DNA from 2 places in the Superficieibacter sp. BNK-5 genome. Region 1 is predicted to be linked to the other one. Evidence: predicted binding sites of a transcription regulator. Region 1 holds the regulator's gene; the other holds the start of a gene.

Region 1 (8,033 bases):
ATTGCGGCGCGATGCCCTGACATGAAAAGAAAAACTTGTTCACCTTAAAGCTTTTAATGGTCAGTTCCGCCACCGGGCCATGAAAATCGCCGTGGCGCTCGGAATACTCGCCGCCAACGCTAATAATACGGATCTTCTTGCGACAGGCCAGCGTCTGAACAATATTCAGCGAGTTGGTGATCACCGTTAAATTGATGTCCGGCAACTGGCGCGCCAAAAACCAACAGGTGCTGCTATTGTCCATTATGATACAGTCGTTTTCTTTAATAAATGTCAACGCCGCTTTAGCAATACGTGTTTTAACGTCGGTGCGCTCGCGGGTTCTTTTAATAAAAGACTCGGCAGTATCAACAAAATTCTCGGAGACCGCCTTTTGCTCTACTTCAAGATAACCATTATTGTTTTCAAATAATGCTGCACCGCCAAAACTGCGGACTATTTTTTTACTTTTGGCTAATATTGCCAAATCCCGTCGAATCGTTTCCTGGGATACGGAAAACATATCTGAGAGTTCTTTTACGCGGGCACAGTCATTCTCTTTTATATACCGGAATATTAATAAATGACGTTTTACCTGTAGCATTTGGCTTCTCAGATATTATTTTCGATGTGGCAGTATGATACCTAAAAGGCGCTTTTTGTTAAGTGACTGACTTCATACAATACAGTGACGAGCAGGTTAAAAAAAATTTTATTAGACGGCAATCATATTTTGTACGTTAACGAGGAGGAAATACGCTTATTTTCGTGATGACCATCACATATTTCAGGGGTTTTATTCTGGTGTTGTAGAAAACGAAATGTGGAAATGGTCACAAACGGTCATTCATTCCATGCCCGATTATGACCGGGTTGTGGCTTTTCTTCGCAAAGACGCAGTTTTTCGGAGCGGCAAAATAAAAAGAATACGGGAAGGCAGGCAAATTTTGGCACGTTCCCACACCCTGAAACGCAAAACGCCTCCCGAAGGAGGCGTTACGGTAAACAGACCTGTCAGGCGTTCTTCAGCACTTCGCTAACAATCTCTACCGCTTCTTTTTCAATGCGCTTACGGTGTTCTTCACCCAGGAAACTTTCACAATAGATTTTGTATGCGTCTTCGGTACCAGACGGACGGGCGGCGAACCAGCCATTGTCAGTCATCACTTTCAGACCGCCAATCGCTGCGCCGTTGCCCGGTGCCGCGGTTAAACGCGCGGTGATCGGGTCGCCTGCCAGAGTGTCGGCACTGACCATTTCCGGAGAGAGTTTAGACAGCGCGGCTTTCTGTGCTGACGTGGCACTCGCCCCCAGACGGTTGTAGCTCGGCGCACCAAAGCGTGCGGCCAGCTCGTCATAATGCTGCTGCGGGTTTTTCCCGGTAACGGCGGTGATTTCTGCCGCCAGCAGGCACATGATGATGCCGTCTTTATCCGTTGACCACGGGGTACCGTCAAAACGCAGGAACGAGGCACCCGCGCTTTCTTCACCACCGAAGCCGAAGCTGCCGTCAAACAGACCGTCAACAAACCATTTAAAGCCTACCGGCACTTCCACCAGCTTACGGCCCAGATCGTTCACCACACGGTCAATCATCGCTGACGACACCAGTGTTTTACCGACCGCAACGTCTTTGCCCCACTGCGGGCGATGCTGGAACAGGTAGTTGATCGCCACCGCCAGATAGTGATTAGGATTCATCAGACCGGCTGGGGTCACAATCCCGTGGCGGTCATAATCCGGGTCGTTAGCAAACGCCAGATCGAATTTATCACGTAGCGCCAGCAGCCCTGCCATCGCGGATTCCGAAGAGCAGTCCATACGGATCACTTCGTCTTTATCGAGATGCATAAAACGGAACGTCTGATCGACATGATCGTTCACGATGGTCAGGTTGAGCTTGTAATAGTCAGCGATGCGTTTCCAGTATTCGATACCGGAACCACCCAGCGGATCGACACCCAGCGTCAGGCCCGCTTTCTGGATCGCCGCCATATCGACGATCTCAGCCAGCCCTTCGATAAATGGCTGCACCAGATCCTGCTCTTTCACATGACCTGACGCCAGCGCGGCATCCAGTGCCAGACGCTTCATGCCTTTCAGACCGTCAGCCAGCAACGCGTTAGCACGATCTTCCACTACTTTGGTGACGTTAGTATCGGCCGGACCACCGTTTGGCGGGTTATATTTGATACCGCCATCTTCCGGCGGGTTGTGCGACGGCGTGATGACGATGCCGTCAGCCTGCGCGCCGCCTTTTTTGTTATGTACCAGAATGGCGTTTGAAACCGCCGGCGTCGGGGTAAAGCCGTTATTCTCCTGGACAATCATGTCCACGCCATTGGCGGCCAGCACTTCCACAACGGAAATAAAAGCTGGCTCCGACAGCGCGTGGGTATCTTTGCCTACGTAGCAAGGACCAGTGATGCCGTTTTTCGCCCGCTCTTCGGCAATCGCCTGTGCAATCGCCAGAATGTGGGGTTCGTTAAAGCTTTGACGAGCTGCGCTACCACGGTGGCCGGAGGTACCGAACTTAACGGCGTGTTCCGGATTGCCCGCTTCCGGTTTCAGGACATAATACTGAGACGTCAGCTGAGCGACGTTGATCAAATCACGTTGTTGTGCGGGCTGACCCGCACGATTGTGAACTGCCATTGCCTGATCCTTCTGATGCAAGGGTTAAATAGTGCCGCAAACCTTTTCAATCAGTTCCGCCGGGAACTGCATTGATTGCATGATATGTTCAATCATGCCGCATTTACGACCGGTATTGGTATTAGTAATCACCCAGTATGGGGTATCCGGCACCTGTTTCGGTTTAGTCTGATTACCGCTTTGTAACAGCGTTTGTTCGTCAGCCGCAAAATACACGCGGGTACGCCCGTGCAGTGACTCGGTGGCTTCGGCAAACGCCGTGTTATCCAGTGAATAGAGTGTAGACAGGATCAGCATGAAGCGGTTTACCGCCTTACGCTGTTCGGCATATTCATCAGACAACAGCAGCTCACGCATCGCGCGGACGTTATCTTTAGGGGTGTTAACCGGTTTTTTCTCAACCACCGGAGCGGGTGCGCTCACCGCTTTATTTACCGGCGTGACAGGCTGTGATGCGGCAGAAAATTTCAGTATGCGCCGTAAAATGTCGGACGCGCTCTCACCAATGTGCTGAGTGTGGCTGGCAATATAGCGATAGAGCTCATCATCAACTTCGATCGTTTTCATCTTGATCCAGTACGATATTTTTAAGTACAAGTTATTGAGATTATAAGGGCAAATCTCAACTGCGGATAGCGTCAAGCCTGGATGACCGCAAAAGTCCGGAAACTTCTGAAAGCTTGCAGCCGGGCGGCAGAATGTTCACCATAATACCTTAACCTGCCAGAGCGAAAAAAAGATCTTTGCCATGAAATTAAATACCCGCACGCAATCTGCACAACATTCTTCTGATGCTTCACCCATCGTACTCGTTCACGGGCTGTTCGGCAGCCTCGATAATCTGGGCATCCTCGCCCGCGATCTGGTCAGCGATTACGACATCCTTCAGGTAGACATGCGTAATCATGGTCTCTCGCCCCGCGCCCCGGAGATGACTTATTCCGCAATGGCGCAGGATCTGCGGGATACGCTGGATGAACACGGGATAGAGAAAGCCACCTTTATAGGTCATTCCATGGGCGGTAAGGCCGTCATGGCCCTGACCGCGCTGGCGGCAGAGCGGATTGATGGGCTTATCGCCATCGATATTGCGCCGGTCGATTACGCCGTGCGTCGCCACGATGAAATCTTTGCCGCAATTAATGCCGTTACCGATGCGGGCAGCACCACGCGTCAACAAGCGGCTGCGGTGATGCGCGAATACCTTAACGAAGAAGGTGTGATCCAGTTTTTACTGAAATCGTTTGTCGACGGCGAATGGCGTTTCAACGTGCCGGTACTGTGGGAGCAATATCCGCATATTGTCGGCTGGGAGCCGGTCCCGGTCTGGGATCGTCCGGCGCTGTTTATTCCCGGCGGCAATTCGCCCTACGTCACCGAAGCCTACCGTGAGCCGCTGCTGGCACAATTTCCGCAGGCGAAGGCGCATGTGATTGCCGGGGCGGGCCACTGGGTACATGCGGAAAAACCGGAGGCGGTATTGCGGGCGATCCGCCGCTATCTGGCCGAACTCGCCTGATTAAAAATCCAACGTCCGCACGCCAGATTGCCCGCGGGCGTTGGCGTGCTTCCTGCACTGATGTATGATGGCGCGCTACCCAACCGGGCAATGGCCCGGCTGCTTGTTTCCCCGAAGTCACTCTTAATCATGGCAAAAGAACAAACGGACCGTACGACAATAGATCTGTTCGCGAATGAGCGTCGCCCGGGAAGACCCAAAACCAATCCCCTTGCGCGTGATGAACAGTTACGCATCAACAAGCGCAATCAGTTAAAACGCGACAAAGTACGCGGCCTGAAGCGCGTTGAGTTAAAACTCAACGCTGACGCGGTTGATGCCCTCAACGAACTGGCGGATGCGCGCCAGATCAGCCGCAGTGAGCTGATCGAAGAGATTTTACTCAGCCAGCTCGCGCAGTTGCACGGGCAGGATATTGTCTGAAAAAGCCCTCGATCCCCCTTTTCATGTAGCAGAGAGTGCAGTCGGGCGTGATTGCTATTTCCGCGTACTTCTCTGTTCTGCTATGATTGCCCTTATCCGTGTGCAATACGCCACCACCATATCAATAAGTATCAAGAGGTTATTTTACTCATGGCAATCACAGGCATCTTTTTCGGCAGCGATACCGGCAATACCGAAAATATCGCGAAGATGATTCAAAAGCAGCTAGGTAAGGATGTCGCCGATGTGCATGACATTGCCAAAAGCAGCAAAGAAGATCTCGCGGGCTACGATATTCTGCTGCTGGGCATTCCTACCTGGTACTACGGTGAAGCACAATGTGACTGGGACGACTTCTTCCCGACGCTGGAAGAGGTAGACTTCAATGGTAAGCTGGTGGCGCTGTTTGGCTGCGGTGACCAGGAAGATTATGCCGAGTACTTCTGTGACGCGTTAGGTACTATTCGCGATATCATTGAGCCGCGCGGCGCAACGATTGTGGGTCACTGGCCAACGGCAGGTTATCATTTTGAAGCGTCTAAAGGCCTGGTCGATGACGATCACTTTGTTGGCCTGGCCATTGATGAAGACCGCCAGCCGGAACTGACAGCAGAACGCGTAGAGCAGTGGGTGAAGCAGATTTCCGATGAGCTGCACCTGAGCGATATCATCAACGCCTGATGCTGATATGACGCAACCTTCTGGTTGCGTCATACTGATAGATATAAGCAATCAAAATAATTGCTACAATTTTTTAACTTTTCAGTACATATCTGTACAATAGCCACTGATTTAACGAGGTCAGCGCCGCTTTGCGGACCCCCCCTCGTTTTAAACGCTAACTTTGTCTGATACTTGCAGTTTTCAATCAGGCATGGCAGTTCTATAATGAGAGGCATTATGAGCGATGCACTCTCTGTAAATACTTCCCTGTGGGGAGTGAATCTTATAGCAACAGGACAGATTCCGCATGACTGACAACAATACCGCATTAAAGAAAGCAGGCCTGAAAGTCACGCTTCCCCGGTTGAAAATCCTGGAAGTGCTTCAGGGACCTGACAATCATCATGTCAGCGCGGAAGACTTATACAAACGCCTCATTGACATGGGCGAAGAGATTGGCCTCGCCACCGTCTACCGCGTTCTGAACCAGTTTGACGATGCTGGCATTGTCACCCGCCACAATTTTGAAGGCGGAAAGTCCGTTTTCGAACTGACTCAGCAGCATCACCACGATCACCTGATTTGCCTCGACTGCGGCAAAGTGATCGAGTTCAGCGATGACTCGATTGAGTCGCGTCAGCGTGAGATTGCGGCTAAACACGGTATTCGCCTCACCAACCATAGCCTTTATCTGTATGGTCATTGTGCTGAAGGCGACTGCCGCGAAGACGATAATGCGCATGAAGGCTTAAGCAAGTAATGGCATCACAAGCCAGCCTCCCCGGCTGGCTTTTTTTATTCCCTTTCCCTGCCCGTATATTCAGATTTCATCAATACTTTTTATTCTTTGCCCTGGCTAGTATGCCCGCTTTCAGGCGTTACGCCTGTACGACAATGAAGTTGACAAGGATCGCGTCATGCAGCAACACGTCCTCCTTCAGAAGGCGCTCGCCCACATTCTGACTATTTTCGATGATGGCGCTAACAAACGTCGTTTACTGCGTCACAACTACCTGACGTTTCAGGCAGATACGATCTGTTTACTGTATGCCGGTGATTATTCGCTTCTGCGTCGTCATGATGAGTTGCTGGTGACCCGGGCGCTGGCTCCCGGCATCGTTGGTCTGATCCTGCCCGGTATGGCGGAACAATTTGTCACAATCCGCGCAGACAGTGATTGTGACTATCAACTGGTCAGCCATGACGCTTTTTTTACGCAGATCGATGAGCAGCAGGCCCATCATCAGGTATATACCCTTTTGCTGGCGCAGATCACCCGGCAATACCAGCGGGAAGAGCTGCTTTTAGGTTACAGTAGTCTGGTTGCGGTTCAGGGGGCCATTGTGCTGCTTGATCGGCTTGAACCGACGATTCGCGCCAGTACGAATGTTGCCGATTTCGTGGTTAAGTCGACTAACTTATCGCGGAGTATCGTCATGAAATCGATGGCCTTTTTGCGCCAGCAAAACGCGATTGAGATCACTAAAGGCAAGCTTACGCGCATCAATCGTCTTCCTGATATCCATTAAAAAACCCGGCACGCTTGCGCGGCCGGGTTGGAAGAGCGTTGCCTGCATCAGAAGATGGTAAACGGCGCAATAACCATAAATTTCACATCGCGCTCATCCTGGAAGATGTTGCCGTATCCGCCACCGTAACTCGGAATATCGGAGTGGTTGTCGTATTCGGTGAAGTGCAGTTTGAACATCGTCCCCTTCGCCCGGCCATCCTGAAGGGTGTAAACCGCATCCAGACTGTATGAAGACTCTTCGATGGTGCGGTCTTTATCGTAGTAAGCGTCCGGGTTAAGCTGCCAGGTTGAAGGCTTCGCATCCCAGGCGTACACATAAGAAGCGCCGACGCTCAGGCCCGGCAGATCCCAGTTTTTCAGGTCGTACATCGCGCCGAAGAATACCGCTTTTTCACCGTTGGCGTTAAAGTCAGAACGGTTATCCCACCAGATATCAAGGCGGCCGTTAGAGGAAGCATAGGTCGGCGTCATACGTTGCAGGAAGAAACCCTGCTGGCCGTCGGCTTTCACCCAGGTCCCTTCCAGACGCAGATCGACAACTTCCGCCACTTTATAGCCGAAAGTCAGTGCCTGAAGCCAGGCCGTGCCGTCGTAAATATCGTTGGTACTGTGATCGTCAACTTTATCGCGAGTGCCGTAGAACTGATAGCTGGTGGTTAAAGGCGCACCAGCCACATCGAATTGATAGCTGGCTTTAGCAAAATACTGATCGATGTAACCTTCAGCCTGACCAAAAGCGGCTTCGAGCACGAAGTTGTTTTTGAAATCGTATTTAGCCCCGATAGAGTGCAGGTAATCGACCTTCGTCTTTTGGTCATTCTGGTAAAAATGATCCATTTCAACGTGCCACGGTGCTTTGTAGTCGTTGGTCCACATATACGAGAAGCTCAACGCGCCCGCATCGCCATAGTCGAAATTCGCCCCGGCCTCAGCGCCCTGATAGGTGCCCGGCATAAAGCTCCAGTGCGGGGCCAGCAAGGTTTGCCCGGTCGGCTGAATATAGCCCGCGCGCGCCCAGGCGGGTCCATATTTGAATTTTGCTGCCGCTTTATACAGGCTTATCCCGCTTTTATCGCCGGACCAGTCTTCATCATAGGCCTTGTTACTTTTAGAAAAGGCAATTTCGTTCGGGTGTGCGCTGTCGCCATTTTCAGCCATTTCAATCGCCGTAAAGGCTGCAATATCAAGGCCGAACATATCAGCGGCGTAGCCGGACTGGAAATCAAGGTTCGCGTTCCAGGTGGCATGAGAAAGGTTAACTTT
Region 2 (8,033 bases), 360 kb from region 1:
GGTCCGCTGCCCATGACGTTAACGCCGTCAGCGGCTGCGTCAGTAAGTGCTTCAACTGTGCATCTACCGGACGCTCGCCATCCTGGCGGGTGAGGGTGATAGCTGGCGCATTCTGCGGACGGCTGGCCAGCAGGCGATAAAGATAAAGCGGGCCACCGGCTTTTGGTCCGGTACCCGATAACCCTTCACCGCCGAACGGTTGTACCCCAACCACCGCGCCCACCATATTGCGGTTGACGTACAAATTGCCGACCTTCGCTTTGCCGGTCACCTGAGCAATGGTCTCATCAATACGCGTGTGGACACCCAGCGTCAGGCCGTAGCCCGCGGCATTAATCTGCTCAAGTAATTGTGGCAATTCGCTACGGCGGTAGCGCACGACGTGAAGTACCGGGCCAAAGATCTCTTTTTTGATCTCATCCACGCTGTCCAGCTCAATAAGTGTCGGCGGAATAAACGTGCCGCTTCGCCACTCGCGGCTGTCATCACCCACCTCGCGTGCGGCCTGGAATACGGTGCGTCCTTTCGCGCGCATTTCCTGAATATGGCGTTCGATATTCGCCTTCGCTTCGGCATCAATGACCGGGCCGATATCAGTGCTGAGACGTCCCGGATTACCCATCCGGCATTCCGCCATCGCGCCGCGCAGCATGGTTAGCGTATGATCGGCGGCGTCTTCCTGTATACACAGCACGCGCAGCGCCGAGCAGCGCTGCCCGGCGCTGTCAAACGCCGAGGCCAGTACGTCGACGACCACCTGTTCCGTCAGCGCCGAGGAATCAACAATCATCGCATTTAGCCCACCCGTTTCCGCGATGAGCGGGGTCGGACGGCCCTGAGCGTCCAGGCGTGTGGCAACACTACGCTGCAACAGGCTGGCAACGTCAGTGGATCCGGTAAACATGACCCCGCGCACGCGTTGGTCAGCGGTGAGTCTTGCACCCACGGTCTCTCCACGTCCCGGCAGCAACTGAATGACGCCGGGCGGAACACCCGCTTCCAGCAGGATCGCCACGCCCTGAGCCGCGATGAGAGGCGTTTGCTCGGCCGGTTTTGCCAGTACGCTGTTACCCGCAGCCAGTGCCGCAGCGATTTGCCCGGTGAAGATCGCCAGCGGGAAGTTCCATGGGCTGATACACACCACCGGACCCAGCGGACGATGCGTTTCGTTATCAAAATCATCGCGCACCTGTCCCGCATAGTAGTGCAGGAAATCGACCGCCTCGCGTACTTCCGCGATGGCGTTGCTAAAGGTTTTCCCGGCCTCGCGCACCAGGATGCCGATCAGCGTTTGCATCCGGTCTTCCATCAGCACGGCGGCCCGTTGCAGGATCGCCGCACGCTCCTGCGGCGGCGTGGCGAACCAAATCGGTCCCTGGTTAACCGCGCTGACCAATGCACGATCGACTTCTGCCTCGCTGGCTTCGCGGACAAAGCCGACGATATCTCCCGGTTCGGCAGGGTTGACCAGCGGCGTCATTTCACCTTCTTCTGTGGCCTCAGCCAGCACCGGCAGCGCCAGCCATTTCTGCGCCGCGCTATTCAGCAGCGCCGAGGAGAGCGACGCCAGACGGTGCTCGTTTGACAAATCCAGCCCGGCAGAGTTAAGCCGTCCCGTGCCGTACAAGTCGCGCGGCAGCGGGATTTTAGGGTGCGGCAGGCCGATTTCTCCTTCTTTAACCCCCAGTTGCTCGACCGCTGATACCGGGTTCGCCACGAGTTCGTCGAGCGGCAAGGTGCCGTCGGCGATGCGGTTGACGAAAGAGGTGTTGGCACCGTTTTCCAGCAGGCGGCGCACCAGGTAGGCCAGCAGCGTTTCATGCGTGCCCACCGGCGCATAAATGCGGCACGGACGGTTCAGTTTGCCGTCGGCAACTTTCCCGACCACCTGCTCGTACAACGGTTCACCCATCCCGTGCAGGCACTGGAACTCATATTGCCCCGGATAGTAGTTTTGTCCGGCAAGGTGATAAATCGCCGCCAGCGTATGCGCATTATGGGTAGCGAACTGCGGGTAAATAAGATTGGGCACCGCCAGCAGTTTTTTGGCGCAGGCGAGGTAGGAGACATCGGTATAAACCTTACGGGTGTAAACGGGATAGCCTTCCAGCCCTTCCATCTGTGCGCGTTTGATTTCGCTGTCCCAGTATGCGCCTTTCACCAGACGGATCATCAGACGGCGGCGACTACGGGTTGCCAGGTCAATCAGGAAATCAATGACGAACGGGCAACGCTTCATATACGCCTGAATTACGAATCCGATGCCGTGCCAGCCTTCCAGCTCCGGCTCGAAACAGAGTTTTTCCAGCAGGTCGAGGGAGATTTCCAGACGATCCGCCTCTTCGGCATCGATGTTAATACCGATATCGTACTGGCGGGCCAATAGCGTCAGCGACTTCAGCCGTGGATACAGTTCTTCCTGCACCCGATCATACTGGGCGCGGCTATAACGAGGGTGCAGCGCGGAGAGCTTGATGGAGATCCCTGGTCCTTCATAAATCCCGCGTCCGTTGGAGGCTTTGCCGATGGCGTGGATCGCCTGCTGGTAAGAGACCATATAAGCTTCAGCATCCGCCGCGGTCAGTGCCGCTTCGCCCAGCATATCGTAGGAGTAGCGGAAGCCTTTTTCCTCAAGCTTGCGGGCGTTGGCCAGCGCGGCTGAGATGGTTTCGCCCGTCACAAACTGCTCGCCCATCAGACGCATCGCCATATCCACGCCTTTACGGATCAGCGGCTCACCGCTTTTGCCGATGATGCGGTTAAGCGAGTGCGAAAGGTGAGATTCGTTATGGGTTGAGACCAGCCGCCCGGTAAATAGCAGCCCCCAGGTGGCGGCGTTAACAAACAGCGACGGGCTGCGGCCAATATGCGATTGCCAGTTGCCGTTGCTGATTTTATCGCGGATCAGCGCATCGCGCGTGGCTTTATCCGGAATACGGAGCAGCGCCTCGGCAAGACACATCAGCGCCACGCCTTCCTGCGAAGAGAGGGAAAACTCCTGGAGCAGACTTTGCACCATCCCGGCGCGGCCGCTGGCATTTTTTTGCTGACGCAGCGATTGCGCCAGTTGATATGCCAGCTTGTGCGACTGTTCATCAATCGCCTGCGGCAGACGCGCCTGCTCCAGCAGCATCGGGACGGCGTCGGTCTCGGGGCGGCGATACGCGGCGGTGATGGCGGCGCGGTTTACCGACTGCGGCAGGATCTGCTCGGCAAAATCGAGAAAAGGCTGGTGGATTTCTTCAACCGGCGCGACGTTATCCTCGTGTTCAGCGGTACTGCTCAACAGGGCAGGGATCTCGGCAACAGGCTCGTTGCTTTCCAGCCTCTCGAGATAATTAAATATCGCCTGCTTGATAAACCAGTGCGGCGTGCGGTCAATACGACTTGCCGCCGCTTTAATCCGCTCGCGCGTGGCGTCGTCAAGTTTGACCCCCATGGTGGTCGTCCCCATGCCTTACTCCTGATGTTCTGTATGTTATGGCAAAAGACTATCGGGCATGTTGCAACTTTGTGCAACCTTGTTAAATGTGACGGCGGTAGCAAGGCTGAAAATAGGGGGAGTGTTAATTAAAAGTTATTGCTATTGCCGGCTCCGGGAAGATCATTGTCAGCATTTTTTTGCGTTGGTTAACACTTTCTCAGGGTGCAACCTCTAAAAACGTGAGCGAGTGCAACCTAAACGAAAATCATATTTGTACTTAACGAAAAATGATGTGAATGCTGTGTTAAACCATTTGTGAATAGCAAAAGGTTACGGCAGGATACGGTCGCCTGATGATGACAGCATATTGCCACACCGTTCCGGTGGCGCAATAACAGATAAAACACTCTGGAGATGGTTAATGGCTATGAGCACCCCAATGCTGGTGACATTCCTTGTTTATATTTTTGGCATGATATTGATTGGCTTTTTTGCCTGGCGCTCGACAAATAACTTTGGCGATTACATTCTTGGCGGGCGGCGAATGGGCGCGCTGGTCACGGCGCTCTCCGCCGGCGCATCTGATATGAGCGGCTGGCTGTTAATGGGGTTGCCAGGCGCGATTTTTATTTCGGGGATCTCGGAAAGCTGGATCGCCATCGGCCTGACGCTCGGCGCATGGATTAACTGGAAGCTGGTGGCCGGACGCCTGCGTGTGCATACCGAGGTAAATAATAATGCGCTGACATTGCCGGATTATTTCACCGGGCGTTTTGAAGACGGCAGCCGTCTTCTGCGGATTATTTCAGCGCTGGTGATCCTGCTTTTCTTCACTATCTACTGCGCATCGGGCATCGTTGCCGGCGCTCGTCTGTTTGAAAGTACCTTTGGTATGAGCTACGAAACCGCACTCTGGGCGGGCGCGGCGGCGACAATTATTTATACCTTCATCGGCGGTTTTCTGGCCGTCAGCTGGACCGATACCGTGCAGGCCAGCCTGATGATTTTCGCCCTGATCCTGACGCCCGTGATGGTGGTCATGTCAGTTGGCGGTTTTGATGAGTCAATGGCGGTTATCCGGCAAAAAAGCGTCGAAAACGTTGATATGCTCAAGGGGCTGGATGTGGTCGCCATTATATCCCTGATGGGCTGGGGACTGGGCTATTTTGGTCAGCCGCATATTCTGGCGCGTTTTATGGCTGCGGATTCTCATCACACTATCGTTCACGCCCGCCGTATCAGCATGACGTGGATGATCCTCTGTCTTGCCGGGGCGGTGGCAGTCGGTTTCTATGGCATCGCTTACTTTACCAATAACCCGTCGCTGGCAGGCGCGGTGAATCAGAACGCAGAACGTGTGTTTATCGAACTGGCGCAGATCCTGTTTAATCCGTGGATTGCCGGGGTGCTGTTGTCGGCGATTCTGGCCGCAGTGATGTCCACGTTAAGCTGTCAGCTGCTGGTCTGCTCCAGCGCGATTACTGAAGACCTCTATAAGGCGTTTCTGCGCAAGGGCGCCAGCCAGAAAGAGCTGGTATGGGTCGGCCGGATGATGGTGCTGGTGGTGGCGCTGGTTGCCGTCGCGCTGGCGGCTAACCCGGAAAACCGCGTGCTGGGTCTGGTGAGCTACGCCTGGGCGGGCTTCGGTGCCGCATTCGGGCCAGTCATTCTGTTCTCGGTGCTGTGGTCGCGTATGACCCGCAACGGCGCGCTGGCCGGAATGATCATCGGTGCTGTGACGGTGATCGTCTGGAAACAGTTCGCCTGGTTCGGCCTGTATGAAATCATTCCCGGTTTCATTTTCGGCAGCATCGGCATTGTGGTATTTAGCCTGCTGGGCAAAGCGCCGTCAGCCACGATGCAGCAGCGCTTTGCTGAAGCGGATGCGCACTATAACAGCGCGCCGCCTGCCCGCTTAGCGGAGTAATTTTCCTCAAAACCTACTGACAAGGCGGGGTCATATCCCGCCTTTTTTGTCGTTTATTTTGAATTGGTAACCTGAGTTATTATTAACCAACGCATCAACTTTTCCCGCCGCTAAACGAGATTTCGCTTGTTTTTCTTCTTTCCGTAATGATAATCACTATCACTGCTATTTACGTTTCTTTTCAACTATTGACCTTACTTGATATAAGGGCGCGCCGATGTTTGTTCCATTTCTCATCATGTTACGCGAAGGGCTGGAAGCGGCGTTAATTGTCAGCCTGATTGCCAGCTATCTGAAGCGAACCCAGCGGGGACGCTGGATTGGCGTTATGTGGGTTGGTGTGGTGCTGGCAGCGGCGCTGTGCCTCGGGCTTGGTATCTTCATCAACGAAACCACCGGCGAGTTTCCGCAAAAAGAGCAGGAGCTGTTTGAAGGGCTGGTCGCAGTGGTGGCGGTCATCATCCTCACCTGGATGGTGTTCTGGATGCGTAAAGTATCCCGCAACGTTAAGCAGCAACTGGAGCAGGCGGTCGAGAAGGCGCTACACAATGGCAACCATCATGGCTGGGCGCTGATCCTGATGGTTTTCTTCGCCGTCGCGCGGGAAGGGCTGGAGTCGGTGTTTTTCTTGCTGGCGGCCTTTCAGCAGGATCTGGGGATCTGGCCGCCGCTGGGCGCAGTGCTGGGGCTAACCACCGCCGTCGTACTGGGGTTCCTGCTGTACTGGGGTGGCATTCGCCTTAACCTCGGCGCGTTCTTTAAATGGACCAGTTTGTTTATTTTGCTGGTTGCGGCGGGGCTGGCGGCGGGCGCTATCCGCGCCTTCCACGAGGCCGGACTGTGGAATCAGTTTCAGGATGTGGCGTTTGATTTAAGCAACGTGCTGTCGACGCATTCGCTGTTCGGCACGCTGCTGGAAGGCGTTTTTGGCTACCAGGAGGCACCGAGCGTCAGCGAAGTGGCGGTGTATTTTATCTATCTTATTCCGGCGCTGGCGCTGTTTATCTGGCCGCCGCGCACCGCCGTGGCGTCCAGTACGCCTGCGCCCTAATGGCGTAAAATGATTATATTAGTTACAACATACTTATTGAAGGATGTGCTATGACCACCAACGTTAGCCGTAGTGCCCTGCAACTCAGCCTCGCAGCGCTGTTTACTTCCGCCTTTGCCGTACAGGCTGCCGATGTGCCGCAGGTGAAAGTGACCGTCAACGATAAACAGTGCGAGCCGATGAGCCTGACGGTGAAGGCGGGAAAAACGCAGTTTATTATTCAGAACCATAGTCAGAAAGCGCTGGAATGGGAGATCCTGAAGGGCGTGATGGTGGTTGAAGAGCGGGAAAACATCGCGCCGGGCTTTACCCAGAAGATGACCGCCAACCTCCAGCCGGGTGAATACGATATGACCTGCGGCCTGCTCACCAACCCTAAAGGTAAGCTCACGGTGACGGGGGCGGCCACGGCGGATGCTGACAAAGGGAACGCGTTGCTTTCTCTGAGCGGCGCTATCACAGAGTACAAAGCCTACGTGACGGCGGAGACGTCGGCGCTGGTGAAAGGTACCAAAGACTTTACCGATGCGGTTAAAGCCGGTGATGTTGAAAAAGCGAAAGCGTTGTATGCGCCGACCCGCCAGCATTACGAGCGCATCGAGCCGATTGCCGAGCTGTTCTCCGATCTTGATGGCGCGATTGACGCCCGTGAAGACGACTATGAACAAAAAGCCGCCGATCCTAAATTCACCGGTTTTCACCGGCTGGAAAAAGCGCTGTTTGGTGATAACAGCACCAAAGATATGGATCGCTACGCCGACGGGCTTTATACCGATGTCGTTGATCTCCAGAAACGCATCGGGGAACTGGCATTCCCGCCGTCAAAAGTGGTGGGCGGTGCGGCTGGCCTGATCGAAGAAGTGGCTTCAAGCAAAATCAGCGGCGAAGAAGATCGGTACAGCCATACCGACCTGTGGGATTTCCAGGCCAATATCGATGGCGCGCAGAAAATTGTCGATCTGCTGCGTCCGCAACTGCAAAAAGAGAATGCGGCGCTGCTGGCGAAGGTGGATGCTAACTTCAAAAAAGTGGATGCCATCCTTGCTAAATATCGTACCAAAGAGGGGTTTGAAACCTATGACAAACTCACCGATGCCGACCGTAATGCGCTGAAAGGGCCGATCACCACGCTGGCGGAAGATTTGGCGCAGCTGCGCGGTATCCTGGGTCTGGACTAAGCGCAATGTCTGATTACGATCCCTCCGGCGTCGACGAACCGTCGCGCCGTCGTTTACTGAAGCATATCGGTGCGCTGGGTGGCGCGCTGGTTGTTGGCGGCGGTTGTCCGGTTGCCCACGCGGCGAAACCGCAAAGCGCGCCGGGCACGCTGTCGCCGGATGCGCGAATGGAGACGCAGCCGTTCTACGGCTCTCATCAGGCAGGCATCCTCACCCCGCAACAGGCGGCGATGATGCTGGTGGCGTTTGACGTGCTGGCGAGCGACAAAGCCGGACTGGAACGTCTGTTGCGCCTGCTCACCCGGCGGTTTGCCTTTCTGACCGCGGGAGGCCCCGCGCCGCAGACACCCAATCCCCGCCTGCCGCCGACCGATTCCGGCATCCTCGGTAAATTCATCGCGCCGGATAACCTGACCATGACGCTGTCGCTGGGCCAGTCGCTATTTGACGACC

The links. The regulator Fur, encoded in region 1, represses iron uptake genes when iron is present. The targets are predictions, from matches to a motif close to ATAATAATGAGAACNACTATCAA.
Region 2: efeU (iron uptake transporter permease EfeU) is a predicted target of Fur. The motif match lies at 5,498-5,520, and genes of this name have one in related genera.

What each region holds. Positions count from the first base shown of each region.
Region 1 is NZ_CP179893.1:2,918,225-2,926,257, reverse strand. Features, by position in the region: gene ACMGGS_RS14050 (DeoR/GlpR family DNA-binding transcription regulator) at 1-583, opposite strand, end outside; gene pgm (phosphoglucomutase (alpha-D-glucose-1,6-bisphosphate-dependent)) at 994-2,634, opposite strand; gene seqA (replication initiation negative regulator SeqA) at 2,659-3,201, opposite strand; gene ybfF (esterase) at 3,383-4,153, shown strand; gene ybfE (LexA regulated protein) at 4,283-4,576, shown strand; gene fldA (flavodoxin FldA) at 4,727-5,257, shown strand; gene fur (ferric iron uptake transcriptional regulator) at 5,547-5,999, shown strand; gene ACMGGS_RS14015 (helix-turn-helix domain-containing protein) at 6,157-6,768, shown strand; gene chiP (chitoporin ChiP) at 6,816-8,033, opposite strand, start outside.
Region 2 is NZ_CP179893.1:3,280,158-3,288,190, forward strand. Features, by position in the region: gene putA (trifunctional transcriptional regulator/proline dehydrogenase/L-glutamate gamma-semialdehyde dehydrogenase) at 1-3,454, opposite strand, end outside; gene putP (sodium/proline symporter PutP) at 3,846-5,351, shown strand; gene efeU (iron uptake transporter permease EfeU) at 5,569-6,402, shown strand; gene efeO (iron uptake system protein EfeO) at 6,453-7,580, shown strand; gene efeB (iron uptake transporter deferrochelatase/peroxidase subunit) at 7,586-8,033, shown strand, end outside.